DNA from 3 places in the Anoxybacillus kestanbolensis genome. Region 2 is predicted to be linked to each of the others. Evidence: riboswitches for the same ligand, from Rfam matches in the RefSeq annotation. Region 2 holds a riboswitch; each other region holds the start of a gene.
What was found. Region 2 has a riboswitch for thiamine pyrophosphate ahead of tenA (thiaminase II). Riboswitches for the same ligand answer to the same signal wherever they lie in the genome.
Positions count from the first base shown of each region.

Region 1: linked by a shared signal. The riboswitch ahead of thiC (phosphomethylpyrimidine synthase ThiC) and the one ahead of tenA (thiaminase II) in region 2 are both predicted to bind thiamine pyrophosphate.
Region 3: linked by a shared signal. The riboswitch ahead of thiM (hydroxyethylthiazole kinase) and the one ahead of tenA (thiaminase II) in region 2 are both predicted to bind thiamine pyrophosphate.

Region 1 covers NZ_MQAD01000005.1:10,975-17,146, forward strand. Annotated here, with positions in the region: gene adh (aldehyde dehydrogenase) at 1-626, opposite strand, end outside; gene BO219_RS02405 (potassium/proton antiporter) at 1,232-2,695, opposite strand; gene thiC (phosphomethylpyrimidine synthase ThiC) at 2,809-4,497, opposite strand; TPP riboswitch at 4,605-4,719, opposite strand; gene BO219_RS14725 (PH domain-containing protein) at 5,097-5,318, shown strand; gene BO219_RS02420 (PH domain-containing protein) at 5,334-5,558, shown strand; gene BO219_RS02425 (NAD-dependent deacylase) at 5,603-6,172, opposite strand, start outside.
Region 2 covers NZ_MQAD01000001.1:177,813-183,984, forward strand. Annotated here, with positions in the region: gene BO219_RS00940 (ABC transporter ATP-binding protein) at 1-1,356, opposite strand, end outside; gene BO219_RS00945 (ECF transporter S component) at 1,360-1,950, opposite strand; gene tenA (thiaminase II) at 1,925-2,620, opposite strand; TPP riboswitch at 2,708-2,815, opposite strand; gene BO219_RS00955 (class I SAM-dependent rRNA methyltransferase) at 2,948-4,132, shown strand; gene BO219_RS14975 (hypothetical protein) at 4,242-4,376, shown strand; gene BO219_RS00960 (PepSY-associated TM helix domain-containing protein) at 4,418-4,975, opposite strand; gene BO219_RS00965 (glycoside hydrolase family 13 protein) at 5,103-6,172, opposite strand, start outside.
Region 3 covers NZ_MQAD01000005.1:244,423-250,594, forward strand. Annotated here, with positions in the region: gene BO219_RS03665 (enoyl-CoA hydratase) at 1-453, opposite strand, end outside; gene thiE (thiamine phosphate synthase) at 496-1,149, opposite strand; gene thiM (hydroxyethylthiazole kinase) at 1,150-1,944, opposite strand; TPP riboswitch at 2,001-2,116, opposite strand; gene hcp (hydroxylamine reductase) at 2,280-3,569, shown strand; gene BO219_RS03680 (thermonuclease family protein) at 3,600-4,127, opposite strand; gene BO219_RS03685 (histidine phosphatase family protein) at 4,124-4,750, opposite strand; gene BO219_RS03690 (ABC transporter ATP-binding protein) at 4,800-5,501, opposite strand; gene BO219_RS03695 (ABC transporter permease) at 5,494-6,172, opposite strand, start outside.

The DNA of each region.
Region 1 (6,172 bases), on a different contig from region 2:
GGCAGTAAATCTTGAATGAGTTCGATCAGCACGAGAATGGATGTTGGTGTTTGTTCAGCTGGCTTTAGTACAACGCAGTTGCCAGCAGCTAAAGCAGGTGCGAGTTTCCAAGCCGCCATTAAAATTGGGAAATTCCATGGAATAATTTGTCCGACAACGCCGAGCGGCTCCTTGAAATGATAAGAAACGGTATCGTTGTCAAGTTCCGCTAATGTGCCTTCCTCTGCACGAATACAACCAGCAAAATAACGGAAATGATCAATGGCTAATGGGATATCAGCCGCACGTGTTTCACGAATCGGCTTTCCATTTTCCCACGTTTCCGCCACGGCAAGCATGTCTAAATTCTCTTCCATTCGGTCTGCAATTTTATTTAATAGGCGCGCTCGTTCAGCGACAGATGTGCGTCCCCATGCTTCTTTTGCCGCATGTGCAGCATCGAGTGCTAATTCAATATCAGCAGCTTTTGAACGAGGGACCTCGCAATATACTTGTCCAGTAACAGGTGAAATATTTTCAAAATATTCCCCATCTATTGGCGGGACCCATTCCCCACCGATGAAATTTTCATATCTCTTTTTGAATGTAATGAGTGAACCAGGTTGTCCCGGTTGGGCGTAAATCATGTAAATTCCTCCTTTTGTATCCGTTTTCAAATGAAAATAAGTGACCAAGTCTGATATAAAAATATGTGTCGATTTGGTGAAATATGATATGTTTGTTGGGGAAACGTTAGAGAAGTCTCATGTGATGTTATTTTATTGGGAATAAATATATTTGGAATGGTGGAGGTAGAGAAGGGGAGGAACACTTTGTTCACCTCCCGAAACGGATCCAATATTCGTCTTCTTGTGATGCAACAGTACAAACAAACGAGCAGCTTTTATTGCTCTTGTTCAGTTTCCGGGATAAAATGGTTATTGTTTCGTGATGCCACAAGATGAAGCAGGAGTCGAGTTTGTTGTTGATGCGAGGAACCATCGTTATCCTTTTAACCGAATTGTTGGATATCATCAAATAGTACACGTTTAAGTGTTAGTATTGATGTTTTTTGTATTGGGTAGAGCCAGCGCCTATCTTTTCAGTGTACTGGGTTCCTCAGAAGCAGAAAATCACGAATGTTTTTGGGGATATTGTCTAGGCAACATATAGGGATCTTTCAGTAGAAATAATTGAAACAGGCATTGAAGAGGAAAGCAAGAGCAGGGGGAATGTCCTGCTCTTGTCTTTATTAGAATGACGTATCTTCGGTAATTGAAAATATTTTATAAATCTCTGATCTTCTTCCTTTTTCGATTAATATATAAACAACATCATTTTCGCGTAATCTCACGTTTCCTTTCGGGGTAATAATTTTATCATTACGAATAATAGCCGTAATTAAGCAATCCTTTGGCAATGGAAGTTGACTAATCGTCATATTTAGTAAATGTGACTGCTTATTACTGATATGGACTTCAACAATTTCCTTATTTGCTTTCGTCGTTGACATCAGTTCGAGGGAGTGAGCCACTTCCCTCTTTTCTCCGAGTAGCAGTCCTAAATGCTTGGCTAAAAAAGGAGTTGTTGATCCTTGAATAAGGGCGGAAATGAGCACAATAAAGAAAACAATATTAAAAATGAGCTGACTATTTTCAATGTTCGAGATAAGTGGGTAAGTTGCCAAGACGATCGGAACAGCACCTTTTAGCCCAGCCCAAGAAAGGAATAGCTTTTCCTTAATAGAGAAATTCATGTTTATTGTACTTATCATGACGCTAATCGGCCTTGCCACAACAATAAGTAGGATAGCTAGGGCGACGCCTTCCCATGCTACTTTTACTAGTTCATTTGGAAAAACGAGTAGTCCGAGTAAAATGAACATAAATATTTGCATCATCCATGCTAGCCCTTCGTTAAAACGAAAAATAGAATGGCGATAAACGAGTTGTGCATTGCCGACAAAAACGCCCATAATATATACCGAAAGAAACCCACTACCTTTTAGCAGGGCTGCTATACTATAAGAGAGTATCGCAAACGATAAAGATAGAGTGGGGTATAATCCCGAGGAATCAAGATTTATTTTATTCAAACACCACACAGTTAATTTTCCTAATCCAAGCCCAACAAGAATACCGATAACGATTTGCCAAATAAAGCTGAGAAAGGTGTGGGAAATAGTTAGTTCTGGCTGTTGGATAAATGTAATCAAGGAGAGGGTTAAAATAACGGCCATCGGATCGTTCATCCCCGACTCAGCTTCTAGTGTTGCTGAGAGACGGCGTTTTACATTGACGCTTCCTAGCGTAGCAAATATTGCTGCAGCGTCAGTCGAAGAAACGATAGCGCCTAATAGAAATCCCTCGGCCCATGAAACGTGTAAAATGTATTTGGCAAATATGCCTACGCAAATGGCAGTAATTAGCACTCCAAACGTTGCAAGGGAGGAAGCGGGAACTAAAACTTTTTTTAATGTATTCCACTTTGTGTTCATCCCACCTTCAAACAAAATAATGATTAACGCAAAAATGCCAACAATCTGGGTGAGAAAAGCGTTATCATAATATATAAATTTGGATAAAATCATTCCGACGAGTATGTAAAATACAAGTGATGGCACGCCTAGCCAAGAAGAAAACTTCGTTGTTAATACACCGATGATTAGAAGTAATCCTAACAGAAAAATGATGAAATCTGTGAGCAAGCAAGTCACCTCTTTCCATACTTTCTACTTAAAGTTACGACTTAAATTTAAGCTATAGTAAGCGGAATGTCAACGAATATGACTTAAATAACATTTTTTGTAAAAAAAGTGCAAGCTGAGCGCTATCTCTCAGCTTGCATGATGTTTGTATATTCAACAAATTGTTTTGCCTTTTCTTTCATTCCTTCGCTTTGTAGTGTTTTTTGTAATTCATGAGAAATATTCATTGAACAAAATTTTGGACCGCACATCGAACAAAAATGAGCAAGCTTTGCTCCTTCGGCCGGTAGCGTTTCATCGTGATATTCACGTGCGCGCTCAGGATCTAGTGACAAGTTGAATTGATCTTGCCAACGGAACTCAAATCTCGCCTTTGATAATGCATCATCACGCGTTTGTGCGCCAGGGTGTCCTTTTGCTAAGTCAGCAGCGTGGGCAGCAATTTTGTAGGCGATGACTCCTTGGCGGACGTCTTCTTTATTCGGTAGGCCGAGATGTTCTTTTGGTGTCACATAGCAAAGCATGGCCGTACCGTGCCAGCCGATAAGCGCTGCACCGATAGCTGAGGTGATATGGTCGTAACCTGGTGCAATGTCGGTAGTGATAGGACCTAGCGTATAAAAAGGTGCCCCATGACAAATTTCAATTTGTTTATCGACATTTTCTTTAATTTTATGCATTGGAATATGCCCTGGGCCTTCGATCATCACTTGGACATCATGTTCCCAAGCGATTTTTGTCAACTCTCCAAGTGTTTGTAACTCGGCGAATTGCGCCTCATCGTTTGCGTCTGCAATTGAGCCTGGACGTAATCCATCCCCAAGTGAAATAGCAATATCGTAAGTTTTTAAAATTTCGCAAATTTCTTCGAAGTGGGTGTATAAAAAGTTTTCTTCATGGTGTGCTAAACACCATTGTGCCATAATTGAACCACCCCGAGAGACAATACCAGTTGTTCGGTTGACTGTTAGTGGGATATAGCGAAGTAAGACACCTGCATGAATAGTAAAATAGTCTACGCCTTGTTCGGCTTGTTCAATTAATGTTTCTCGGTAAATGTCCCATGATAAGTTTTCGACAATGCCGTTCACTTTCTCTAACGCCTGGTAAATAGGTACAGTTCCAATCGGCACAGGGGAGTTTCGAATAATATATTCTCGCGTCTCATGTATATGCTTTCCTGTCGATAAGTCCATGACTGTATCGGCACCCCAACGAACAGCCCAAAGCATTTTTTCAACTTCTTCTTCTAAGGAAGATGTGACAGCTGAATTTCCGATATTTGCGTTAATTTTCACATGGAATTTACTTCCTATAATCATTGGTTCACTTTCAGGGTGGTTAATATTAGCTGGGATAATTGCTCTTCCTGCTGCAACTTCTTGACGAACAAATTCGGGATCCATTTGTTCACGAATTGCGACAAACTCCATTTCAGGTGTAATGATCCCTCGTTTTGCATAATGCATTTGGGTCACAACTTTCCCTTTTTTCGCACGAAAACGTCTAGGTGAAAAAGGAATGTTTGTTCTCACTAATGAAGGGTTATATTCTTCTACATCGCCACGCTCCGTTATCCATTTTTCTCTTAATTTTGGCAATCCTTTATCAATATTCGGCGCGAAAAGTGGGTCGGTGTATGGTCCACTCGTGTCATAGACTCGAATAGGCTCATTTTCTAGCATCGTTGTACCTGTTTTGGTTGGAGAAAGTTGAATTTCTCGCATTGGCACACGAACATCTTCACGCGTTCCGAGCACATACACTTTTTTACTCGAGGGAAATGGCATTGATGAAAATAAGTCTTTCATTTTTAATCGCTCCTTTTCATTTTTTAGCTGGAGCAACGCCAATACGTAAAAAGATCAGGCTCCATAAAGAGAACCTGATCTTGTCCGCAAATAGCACAAGTAAAGAACACTCGCGCCATCTACTTCCCTACGCTGGCATCACCCAGATCAGGTTCAAAGGGTCAAAGAACTTTTGCGCGTTCTTCTCTCAGTCCAAGCTATTGGACACCCCTAGTAGATGTAAAATTATGAACTTTAAAAATAATTTAGCACATGATAAAAATATTGTAAAGTTATAAATGACAAACTTGTTAAAATGGGGGCATAGTGGACGTACGAACCGATGATTTCGGGATGGAGTTCGTATGTTAGAAGTGCAGTGATAGAAGCATGAAAAAGGGGTGTGTAAGAAAACGGGGGAATGTTCTATCGAAACGTGCTGTGTCTATATGGCGCATATATGAAGCTATTCGTTTCATTATTTTTTCCCTTTTGTACGTAATTGTTAGTTTTTTCGTTTCGACATGGGTCGTTTTGATGTTTGTCTGTTTGTCGATTGTAGATGGCATGTTATTCGTTTTCTTCGTTCCACGCTGGAAATGGGAACGTTGGCGGTATATGTGATACGCGATCAGGAAATCGAGCTTGAACATGGGGTGTGGATTCGTAAGCGTACGCTTATTCCGCTTCGCTGCGTGCAACATGTTGATGTAAAGCAAGGTCCATTAGCAAGAAAGTATAAACTTGCTTCGCTTTATATTTATACAGCAGCAATGGCACATGAAATTCCGTTCCTTGATGAACAAGCAGCAGAGAAGTTGCGTTACACATTTCTTCTTTAGTAAAGGAAGATGAACATGATGAATGAAGCGAAACGGTTACATCCGATTGTGATTGTTATTTACATAACCAAGCGGTTAAAGCATCGTATTCAATCGTTAACAATCTCTCAATCTCGTATGCAACAACGACTCGGATTATGTACCGTACATGCGACGGTCATGCCAGGCATACGTGCAAAAGTTGTTGATGTTGATGAAAGTACAGCAAAAACGATATACGAATGGTTTTTGGGAAATTAAACATAATGTGTCCCAAAAGTACACGTTTTGGGACACACTCACTTTTAAAGGAATGCGTCAATTTCCTGCAACACTTCTCCGATTTTACGACCATGTATAAGCAAATCTGCCCAGTCATCTAATGGCGTCGGTTCCATATTCACAATAACGAGTTTTGCTCCGCTTCGTTTGGCGATGACAGGAAGCTCGTTAGCTGGCGATACTTGTAAAGAAGAGCCGAGTACAATCCATAAATCTGCTCGTTCGGCTGCTGTCCATGCTTGTTCAAACGCATCATACGGCAACGATTCGCCAAATAAAACAACGGAAGGGCGCAAAAAACTACCGCACGTGCACTTCAACTGTTCGTCTACATACCGTTTTGCATCATATGTTTGTTTGCAGTGCGAGCAATGAACGGTTCGCAACGTTCCATGTAATTCAATGACATTTGTACTACCTGCTCGTTGATGAAATCCATCGACATTTTGTGTGATAATTTGATGAATAAGCCCTCGTGTTTGCCAATTTGCTAAAATTGTATGTCCGATATGTGGTTGGCATTCAAGAAGTGTGCGAATACGATATTGATAAAATGCGATAAACTCGTCTCGATTATGTTGCATAGCATACGT
Region 2 (6,172 bases):
AGACACGATACGTTCATCGTGTGTTACCATGACAATTGCCTTTCCTTGTTGTCGATACGCTTCAAGCCATTCGAGCAGCGCAAACGTATTTTTTGCATCTTGTCCGAACGTCGGTTCATCAAGAAGCAATAGGCGATGTTGCTCCGTCACCGACGCAGCAACACTTAGTCGCCGCTTTTGCCCGATCGACAATTGGTATGGATGTAAATGCCGTTGCGCGCTTAAATGAAACCGTTCGAGCAGTCGATCCACTTCCTTGGCTATTTCATGCTCCGGGTGTTTTTCAAGACGGAAAGAGTACGCTAACTCATCATCTACACGATTTGTAACAAATTGAAACTCGGGGTTTTGGAACACAAAAGCAATGTTGTCATATAACAATCCTTCATGTTTGACAAGCTCTCCTTGCCAATACATATCGCCTTCTGTTCGAATAAGTTTCATTAAGCTTTGCAACAACGTACTTTTCCCTGCACCGTTTTCCCCTGTAACCGCAATCCATTCACCCGCATGAATCACTAACTCGTCGACCGCTATTTTTTCTTCTTTTTGTCGAAAGCCGCGAAGCGACTGTACATGTAAAAGAACATCCCCATGTGCATACGGTTGTTGCGCTGTTTTTGGCTTTTTATACGTTTCCCACACGTCTGGATGCCAAATCCCTTGTTCTGTAATAAACGAACGATACGTTGAAAAAATTTCATTCGTTCCGCCGTCAGCGATGATCTCACCATGTTCGTTAAATAAAATGATGCGCTCGACAAAATCAACAATGTGTTCAATTTTATGTTCAACAATGACAACGGTTCGATCCTCCGCCACTTCTTTTAACGTTTCCCACACCGCTTTTGTTCCTTCTTCATCAAGAAGTGCTGTCGGTTCGTCTAAACATAACACATCAGGTTCAAGCGCTAAAACTGACGCAATCGCTAACCGCTGTTTCATTCCTCCAGATAATGTTTGAATCGGTACATGAACGTGCGGGAGACGGAGGCGCACAAGACGAAGCATGTGCGCTATTTTTTCTTCCATCTCTGCACGTGGCACACCGAGATTTTCGAGAACAAAAGCCATTTCTTCATCAACATACGGCATACAAAACTGGGCATCGGGATCTTGAAACACATAGCCTACACGATTTGGAATGTGCAGTTTACTCGCTTTCATCGGCACATCGATCGAGCGCGGAATAATGCCCGCCATCACTTGCAAAAGCGTGGATTTTCCGCATCCCGATGGGCCTAAAAGCAACACTTTTTCTCCTTTTTTAATCGAAAGCGATACATCGGTAAATAACCGCTTTTCTGCCCCCGGAAATTTTAAGCGCAATTGTTCGATATGGATCAATGATGTCACCTTCTATTTATCAAGCGAGTCGTAATCTTCTTTTGTCGTCGGACGCAACAATTGCGTCACACCTGTCGCTTCGAGCGCTTTCACAAGCGAATAAGCAAATACACCAGCAATGATGATCGCTCCAATGAAACGCGCACCGATAAATAACGTTAAATTCCACCATGCTAATTGGTCGATATATCCTTTGTAAAAATCAAGCACTAATGAAGCGATCGTTGAACCAACCGCTGCAAGCGACACAACCGCCACATCAAAACGTTTATAGCGGAAAGCAGCGAAAACAAGTTCAGCGAGCAACCCTTGCACAAAGCCGTAAAATAGCACCTCAAGCCCCCATTCAGAACCAGCTAAAAACTCTCCTGATGCCGCAGCCACTTCTGCAAGCAGCGCCACTCCTGGTTTACGAATTAATAAATAGGCAACAGTTGCCGCAATAAACCACATACCATAAATGAGTTGATCAAGATGAAGTCCAAGCGGTTTTACCGCATAGTAAAGCGGTCCCCACACTTTATACACAATCCCAAACACAATCGCCACCACAACGGTCGTTAATACGTCTGTTAATTTAAGCCCTTTCGTTTGCATAAACATCCTCCTCTTCAATTGGCCAACGTTCTAATTTGTACGCCATGTCCCAAAATAAATATTCATATTGACTGCTGATCACAAAGTGTTGCTTCATCCGCTCTAACTCTTTTTCGCTAGCTGTTTTTGCGATGTCGTTTAAACGCGCAATTTGTTGTTCGACAAGCTGTTTGAACCAGTCAGAGCCGTACGCTTCAATCCATTGTGCATAAATTGGATGATTCGGCTTACAATGTTTTAACCGCTCACCAATTTCGTAATACAACCAATAGCACGGTAAAATGGCAGCTAATACATCGCCAAAACGTCCTGCAAACGACGCGCGATACATGTGGGACGTGTACGCATACGCAGTTGGAGCAGGAACAAACGACGCCTTTTCTTCTTCTGTAATACCGAGCTCTTTCATAAACGTTTCATGTAAACGAAGCTCAGCTTCATACGTACTTTGCGCATGATGCGCCATGCTTGCGGTCGTTTGTAAATCATCAGCCATCGCCCCGCCAAGCGCTTGCACTTTTGCAAAGTGTGTCAAATAATATGAATCTTGTAATACATAATAGCGAAAACAACGTAAATCAAGTGTTCCTTCCCCGAGCTCCTTCACGAACGGATGATGAAAGCTCGCTTCCCAAATCGGATCGACAGCCTTGCGCAACTGCTCTGAAAACAACATAACCTCTCCCCCTTAAGAAAAATAAAAAACCACTTTCTTTGCGCAAAGAAAGTGGTTGTAAACGATGGAAATTAATAAGAGACACACTTCGCACCGTTTCCACTTCCCTACGCTGGTATGATCCAGATCAGGTTCTAAGGGTCTCAAAGGCACACTTTGATCTCAGCCTATCTAAAGGCCCCCCTAGTGGAATACATTTGCATCATTCACTTTGTCACTAATATTAGCATATTTCATGGAATTGTCAAATATTTTTCTCCACCATTTGCGCGCATCGTGTTCTTCCTGTATGCTAAAGTAGCGAATATATAGTCAGGAGTGGGATGTATGGCAAATGTATTTTTAAAACGAAAAAGAAAAAAACGGCTCGAGCTTGGACATCCGTGGGTGTTTCAAAGCGAAGTCGATTATATTGAAGGAGATTTTGAACCGGGGGATTTCGTCAACGTATATAACCATCAACGTCACTTTTTAGCGAAAGGATATATTAATCCAAAATCACAAATGATCGTGCGCGTGTTAACGCAAAATCCAAACGATGAATTAAATGCGCAATTTTTTATGAACCGTATTCGTCAAGCATGGGCGTATCGCGAACGGATGATTCCGGGCGTTCGTTCATGTCGCGCCGTTTATGGAGAAGCCGATTTTTTACCTGGGCTCATCGTTGATAAGTACGAAGATGTGCTCGTTGTGCAAATTTTATCGCTCGGCATGGAAAAAAGAAAAGAATGGATTTTACAAGCGCTTCTTGACGTTTTTCAACCGAAAGCGATTTATTTGCGCAACGACGTTCACGTGCGCGAATTAGAAGGATTAAAACAAGAAAAAGGATTTTGGTACGGCACGTGCGATACGAACGTACAAATTGAAGAAAACGGCGTGAAATACATTGTCGATATCGAAAACGGACAAAAAACAGGATTTTTCTTCGATCAACGTCAAAATCGTGCTGCCATCAAGCCGCTGATTACAAGCGAATCAACCGTGCTCGATTGTTTTACGCATACAGGTTCATTTATGTTAAACGCCTGCTTATACGGAGCAAAACATGTGACCGCTGTCGATATTTCTGAACATGCGATTGAAACAGCAAAGCGAAACGCAGAGTTAAACGGATTTACAAATGTGGATTTCGTCGTTGCGAACGCGTTTGACTACTTACGCGAATGCGTACAACAGGGGAAAAAATGGGATGTCGTCATTATTGACCCACCAGCGTTTGCAAAATCCGCTCATGCGGTGCCAAAGGCGCTTGCCGGCTATAAAGATATTAATTTAAACGGCTTAAAGTTAGTGAAAGACGGCGGCTTTTTCGTGACAGCAAGTTGTTCGTATCATGTGCATCCATATATGTTTCAAGCGATGGTTACGGAAGCAGCGTTTGATGCGAAGAAAATTTTACGTCAAATTCATTGGAGCGGTGCAGGATATGACCATCCAAAACTACTTGCCGCCGATGAAGGCGATTATTTGAAATTTGCCATTTACGAAGTACATTCACGTAAGTAACAGGTTGGCTCATGCCAACCTGTTTAAAAATGGACAAAATGATTGTGCACACATGACACAAAAACAGGGTATACTATAATTGAAAACGCTTTCTAAAGAGGTGATGACAATGGCATTAAAAACAATTTGTCCAAAATGCTTCGGAAAAAAGAAAATGAAAATTTGTTTATCGCTTTATAAAACATGCTCACTATGCAACGGGACAGGGAAAATTCAACAAACACCAACGAAACGAATTAGTTAAAAAGCACTTCGCACAAACCGTTCATGCGAAGTGCTTTTCGTTTATGCGACCGCTTTTCGTTGTTTTGTTTTCGCTTGCGCACGCAAAATTTTTGCGGATAAATAAATACCCGTCCCTGTCAGTATGATAATCGAAATCGCAGCAACATCAATCATAAGACGATTCCAAACACCGAGATTGCCCACGTGAATAGCACGTACAAACGAAGCAAATTTATTGACTTCTTTTTTCACAACTGTACCGTCTGGCGCAATCGTCACTAACGTCCCGTCTTTATCGTTCAACCGTACCATATACATCCCATGATTCATCACGACACCAACTTCATCCATGGAAAACGCACCGGATTCACTCGCTTTTTTTACTGCATCGATCATATTTAACTGCGAATGTCCACCTCCATCACCATGCGCATGTTCATGGCTACCATGCGAATGTCCACCTCCATCACCATGCGCATGTTCATGGCTACCATGCGAATGTCCACCCATGCCCATTAACCAACGCTCAGTCAACAACAATCCTGTCACCGCTTCCAAAAGTAAAAAAACCGAACAAATGAGTCCAATCCATAAATGCAAATTGCGCGTTTTTTTCATCTGTCTTCCTCCAACTTCACTCATGTTTTACACATGTAAATGTAAAATATGAATTTGCGAGAAGTTTGAAAAGTACGTGAAAAAAATGTGAAAATCCCCTTTTCCATGTCGGAAAAGGGGATTTTCATTATTTCACCAAATATACACGCGCTTCATACGGACGCAATGTAAAGCGTGTCGCATGTTTATGCGGTTTTACATCGTAGTTTGCTAACACCAATTGCTCGCTATTTAATTTCAATGAATCGTAACGATACATTGTTTTTCGGTCTGTTAAGTTCACGATGACGATCGCTTTTTCATCACCTAACGTGCGCGTATATGCGTAAATTGCTTTATGGTTTTCTAATATTAAATCGTATGTTCCGTAAACAAATACGTCATGCTGTTTTCTTAGTTGAATCATGCGTTTGTAAAAGTTTAACACAGAGTTCGGGTCGTGCAACTGTTTTTTGACATTAATTTGTTTATAATTTTCATTCACACCAATCCAAGGTGTTCCTGTTGTAAATCCGGCGTTTTCATCATCAGACCATTGCATCGGCGTGCGTGAATTGTCACGACCGTTTTTCCAAATCCATTGCATCACTTCTTCATGAGAACGCCCTTTAGCACGTTCAATACGATAATAATTTTTGATGGCGACATCGTCATATTCATCAATCGTTTCAAATCGGACGTTCGTCATGCCAATTTCTTGCCCTTGATAAATAAACGGCGTTCCTTGCATAAGGAAATATAATGCCCCTAATGCTTTGGCACTTTCAACAAGATATTGTTCGTCATTTCCCCACGTCGACACGGAACGAGGCTGGTCATGGTTTTCAAGGAATAGTGCGTTCCAGCCAACACCCTCTAATCCTTTTTGCCATTTCGTTAATACACGTTTTAATTTCCGAACATCGACACCGCCATCTGTTCCTTTTTGCCAAAGTCCAAGATGCTCAAACTGAAAAATCATATTAAAAATGCCGTTTTCTTCACCGACCCAATCTTCTGCCTCCTCGACCGTTACTCCGTTCGCTTCTCCAACTGTCATGATGTCATAACGCGCAAACGTTTGCATTTTCAACTCACGAAGATAGTCCATAATCCCTTCTTGATTCATATGTCCGTCAAATGAAGGGACATAATCAAGTCCTTTTGGATTTGGTAAATCAGGGAGACCTTCTTTTTTCTTAATGTGTGAAATCGCAT
Region 3 (6,172 bases), on a different contig from region 2:
TAAACCAATGCCAATGAAATTCATTGCAACGCGCGCTTGTTTATTTGCGATTACATGATCGCAAGCAAGGGCTAAACTAAATCCTAATCCTGCAGCAGCACCATGTATGTAGCTAATCGTTAGTTTCGGCAATTGATGCAATGTCATCGCTATTTGTTTAATCGTTTCCATCACTTCAATGAATGAATGTTCATTCGTTGATTGCAACATCGTCTTAATGTCGCCCCCTGCGCTAAATCCTTTGCCGCGACCACGAATGATGACGATATCCGCTTCACTTGCTTCAACTTCTTTTAACGCTTGTAACAACTCTGTTAACATTTGTTCATGTAAAGCATTTAGCGCATTCGGACGATTCAATTCAATGGTTGCGACGCGATTTTCGTATGATAGTACGATATGTTCCATCTTCTCCATCCCCTCTTTCGTTTGTTCGCTATTTTCTTTCGACATATATGAATAAAATCCTGCACAGAACAAAACAAAAAGACGACATCATCTGTCGCCTTTTTGTTTTGCACGCATGACAATCTCATATAGTCGTTTTGTTTGTTCGTAAATATGTTCAGCACGGCAAATGGCCGAAATGACAGCAATTCCGTCTGCACCCGCTTCGATCACTTGTTTGGCTGTTTGTTCTGTAATTCCACCGATCGCAACGAGTGGAACACGTTTTTCATGGGCACGAATATGTTCAATCATCGTCAGTCCACATGCTTGCTTTGCATCTTCTTTTGAAACAGTTGGGAAAATCGGGCCTAATCCAACATAATCGGCGCAAGCAGCAAGCGCTTTTTTTACTTCATTTAAGTTGTGAACAGATACGCCTAAATATTTATCTCCTATGCGATCGCGAACGCGTTCAGCTACTTCGTCTTCTTGACCGACATGAACGCCATCTGCCTGTAAAGCGAGGGCCAAATCGACATCGTCATTCACGATAAAAGGAATATTATACATTCGGCATCGTTCAAGTAATTTCTCGGCTAAGCGGTATTTTTCAATCCCCGTAAGCGCCCCCTTTCCTTTTTCGCGAAACTGAAACATTGTAATACCGCCTTTAATTGCTTCATCAAGCACAGCGAGCGGATCTTTCGTACAATCGATACTCCCCATAACGAAATACAACGATAGCTTCTGCTTCATCATTTATTCCCCTTGAATACGCGCGTATTGATCAACTTCTTCTGCACTCGTTTCATGTAAAGCATTTAAAAAAGAAAGTTGAAAAGAACCAGGTGCTTTTGCTTGTTTGGCTGCTTTTTCAGCCGCCACACCGTAATAAGCGAGGGCAGCAACTGATGACATCATCATATCGTCTCCTATACCCGCAAATGCACCTAATACCGAACTTAACAAACAACCTGTCCCTGTTACTTTCGTTAACATCGCATCACCATTTGAGACGATTACAATACGTTCTCCATCGGTTACTACATCATCTTTCCCTGTGACAACAACTACAGAACGAAACATGAGTGCTGCTTTTTTCGCTACATCCACGAGGTCACCTTGAACGTCTCCTGCATCGACTCCTTTTGTACGTACTTGTTCACCCGCAATGCTCGCAATTTCCGATGCGTTCCCACGTAAAATCGAAATGTTTACTTCACGTAATATACGTCTGGCTGTTTCGGTGCGGTACGCTGTCGCACCAGCTCCAACAGGATCGAAAATGACAGGAATGTTTGCCTCATTTGCTGCTTTTCCGGCAATTAACATCGCCTCTACGTCTGTTTCGTTTAGCGTGCCAATGTTTAACACTAAAGCACGAGCTAACCGAACCATATCCGCTACTTCTTCTTTTGCATACGCCATAACAGAAGATGCGCCTACAGCAAGCAAACCATTCGCAACAAAATTGGTCACCACAACATTTGTCATATTATGTACGAGTGGTGACTCCTTCCTAACACGCGTTAACCATTGTCCTACATTCATCATTCATTCCCCCTAAAAAAAATAAAAACTAGTCGGACAGAGTCGACTAGTTTGCGTACTGAAAACATAGCCTACTTCCCTCCGCTGGTACAAACCAGATCAGGTTCAAAGGGTTGGAAAACTGATTGCGCGTTTTCCTCTCAGCCATCGCCATCCGGCACCCCTAGTAGTTTGATTGATTCAATTTTCTTTCATTTTAATACATTTTTTCTCTTGATTCAATATGGATTATTGTCAAATTCCGTTCACATTTTTGTATGAAAGTGTGATATGTATCACTTACGACGTACATATTTTCTCCTATTGTTAAAGTGTCAATAAGAAAAGGAGGGGTCATAATGTTTTGTCATCAATGTGAACAAACACCAACAGGGGGATGTACTGTTGTTGGAGTTTGCGGGAAAGATGAAACAATTGCAAGTTTGCAAGATACGATCGTATTTGCATTAAAAGGAATTGCAGCATATCGCACGCATGCCCATCAACTTGGGTATACCGATCCGTTCGTTGATACAACGACACATGAAGCGTTATATATGACGTTAACAAACTCTAACTTTAACGTACAAGAACATATAGACATGGCGATGAAAGTCGGAAGAGCAGCCATTCGCGTAATGGAACTACTCGATCGAGCACATACAGAACGACTTGGCATTCCTCAACCTGTTCGTGTAACGCAAAATAGAATTGAAGGAAAATGTATTCTCGTTACAGGACATAACTTATTTGCCCTTGAACAACTATTAAAACAAACAGAAGGAAAAGGAATTAACATTTACACACATTCCGAAATGCTTCCAGCACATGGTTACCCACAATTAAAAAAATATAAACATCTGAAAGGAAATGTCGGAAAAGCATGGTACGATCAACGTCGCCTATTTGAAAAATTCCCTGGTGCTATTTTAGCGACAACAAACTGTGTCATGCCGATAAAAGGTTCATATGCTGATCGCATGTTTTCATATGATGTAGCCGGATTAGAACATGTGCAAAAAATCGAAAACGATGATTTCACGCCGTTAATTGAGAAAGCGCTACAACTTCCAGAAGCAAACATTGAATCGGATGAAACGTTAGTGACTGGTTTCCATCACGAAACTGTAATTCAAATTGCACCAGAAATTATTCAAGCTGTAAAAGAAGGAAAAATTGAACGCTTTTTCGTTATCGCAGGTTGCGACGCTCCTGGAAAAGGCGGTGAATATTATCGCACGTTAGCTACATCGTTACCGAAAAACACTGTCATTTTAACGACATCCTGTGGGAAATTCCGCTTTAACGATGTCGACTACGGGGTTGTTCCTGGCACGAACATTCCACGATATATTGATTTAGGGCAATGCAACAACTCGATTTCGACTGTCAAAATTGCAATGGCGCTTGCGGAAGCATTCGGCTGTGAGGTCAATGAGTTACCGGTCAGCATCGTTCTTTCATGGTTTGAACAAAAAGCAGTTGCAATCTTACTCGGATTGTTTAGTTTAGGCATTCAAGACATTCGAATTGGACCGAAAGCACCGCACTTTATTTCTGAAAGTGTGTTACGCGTCCTACAAGACATGTTCGGTCTCAAACTTATCGGCGATGTAGAAGAAGATATGCAAGCGATGCTCGCACATTAAAAGGGCTGTTTCATCCAGCCCTTTTCACATTTACGAAGCTTTATTTAACCATACACTCATATTAAATCCTTCTTCTGTCACGTATCCATCGACACTCCATATTCGTTTTTTTGCTTTTTTTGCTTTTTCTTGTGCTTTATACAATTTTTTTGCATATTTTGTGTCCGGTTCAAATACGTAAGCAACACGCGCAAACCCTTCTTGTACAATTTTTTCTTGGTATAAAGTTCCATCCTCTAACCATATGTACGCAAGCAATCGACCATAACGATCGTACGGTTGTTCTTTTGCGCTTAGTTCAACTGTCACTTTTTTGTGAAGCAAAACGTCTTTAGCGAATTGTTTTGCCTCTTCGCCATACGCCTGTTTTTCGCGATACGTTTCGGGGGTATCGATATTTAGTAGACGAACCGTTACGATTTCGCCATCTTTTTTTATTTTTACTGTATCCCCATCAACAACATATTCTACTGTCGTAACAAATGTTTTCTCTTTATTTTGCGATGTACAACCGACAATAAAGACAATTGCCGTAAAAAACATAATCCATTTTCTCATAAATGTGTCAGCCCACTTTCAAGATGTGAAATGTCTGATTCACATTCCATATCCCACTTTTCCCCGTCAAACGATACGATCGTCACACTCGTACCGTATACACGGCTATTTTTCCACAACTCCGCAAGCGTTTGTTGTTTCCAATATACAAGAAGCGTGCGAATCACCATACCATGTGTAACGACAAGAATATGACCTTCTGAATGATTTTTAGCTATATGTTGGATCGTAGCAACAGCTCGACGTTGAACATCAAAAAACGTCTCGCCAATAATCGGCTTGTATGCATCTGGATCATGATAAAAATGATAATGATTTTGCTCGTCGGATTGCGCAATTTCTGCAATCGTTTTCCCTTCCCAATCACCTAAGTAAATCTCACGTAGCCGTTCATCAAAATATATTGGCACATGACGTTGCCCTAAAACAATTTGTGCTGTTTCTTTCGTACGATCACTTGGACTACAATACGCAGCAGTAAACGGGACTGTACGAAACCGATCGTGTAAAAGTGCTGCCTGTTTTTTTCCCTTTTCAGTTAAAGGCGAGTCTTTCCATCCTTGCATGCGTTGTTGTGCATTCCACTCTGTTTCAGCATGACGAATGACGTATAATTTTAACACTTTACCTCCCCCTTCGAATGAAAAAAGCAAGCAATATTTGCTTACTTTTTCAGTATGACATATGTTGTGAAATTTGTGCAAAAAATATAGACTCTAACGATTTTCCATCTTGACAAAGCGCGGAAACCGAATCGTATATAAGCATTTGTCCTTGATGAATAAATACGACAGTATCTGCAATTTCCTCAACTATTGACAGCATATGTGTCGAAAAAATAATAGCTTTTCCCTTTTCCTTTTCCAAACGAATAAGTCGTTTAAATTCCCATACCCAATACGGATCTAAACCGTTTGTTGGTTCATCTAAAATAAGCAATGGGGCATCCGCTAAGAGCGCTTGCGCAAAAGCGAGCCGCTGTTGCATGCCTTTTGAATACATCCTTACTTGCTTATGTTGATCATTCGTCAGTCCGACAACATCTAAACATTGTTTCACCCGCTCGTCTGTTGCTCCTTGCCATTGTCCAAATAAAGATAACACTTCATAACCTGTTAAAAGCGGGGGAAATTGAAGATGATCCGGCATAAATGAAAACCATTGCTTGTCGTTGTTTTGAATTGGTTGTTCGTTTACATATATGTCTCCTTTCGTCGGTGGGAGCCGTCCGATTAGCATTTTAATAATCGTGCTTTTTCCTGCACCGTTACCGCCACATAACGCTAAACATTGTCCTTCTTGAACAGAAAAAGAAATGTTTTCTACTTTATTTTGTTCGTTATATATTTTCGTCAATTGTCCCACTTCAAGCATAACGTTTCCCTCGTTTCATCCATACGTTTACTAAACACAACGGCACAATGGTCCATATGCATGCGATTGCAATAAATGTAAGCTGTCCACTTGCACTCTCTGCCCATTTTGACCATTCATATAATTGCGGACCAAATAGTGCGCTACTTTTCAGAGCAGCCACGGTCCAAACACGCACGAGTTCAACCGGATTCAATATGATAGATAAGGCAAATAAAAAAATGGTCCATTGCTTTGGAACAACTGATAATAAAAACAATACGATAAATTCATAAAATAAAACGGAAAACGCCCAAATAAATAAACTAATGCCGAGGGCTTGTAAACGATTAGAGGCAACAAGTCCAACGAATAAAGCAATCGCTAAAAAAATACTTGTTAATATAATGGTTAATACAAATGAGAGAAAAACAAACGTCGACCACGTCCCTCCTGTTGCAAAAAGGGCGATACTTGCACTTCCATACCCGAGCGCAACAACTGTCCATAATGATATGCAGCTCCCCACATATAACCCAAGCGTTAAAGAGTAAGTGGAAACCGGATATGTTAATATAAGCGATAATCGACCATCTTCTTTTTCCCCCGCAATAAACAAACTACCTGCTAATAAAGCAACGAGTGGGACAAGCAAAAGGGACAGATTTAATAAAGCCGCGGTCGAACGTGTA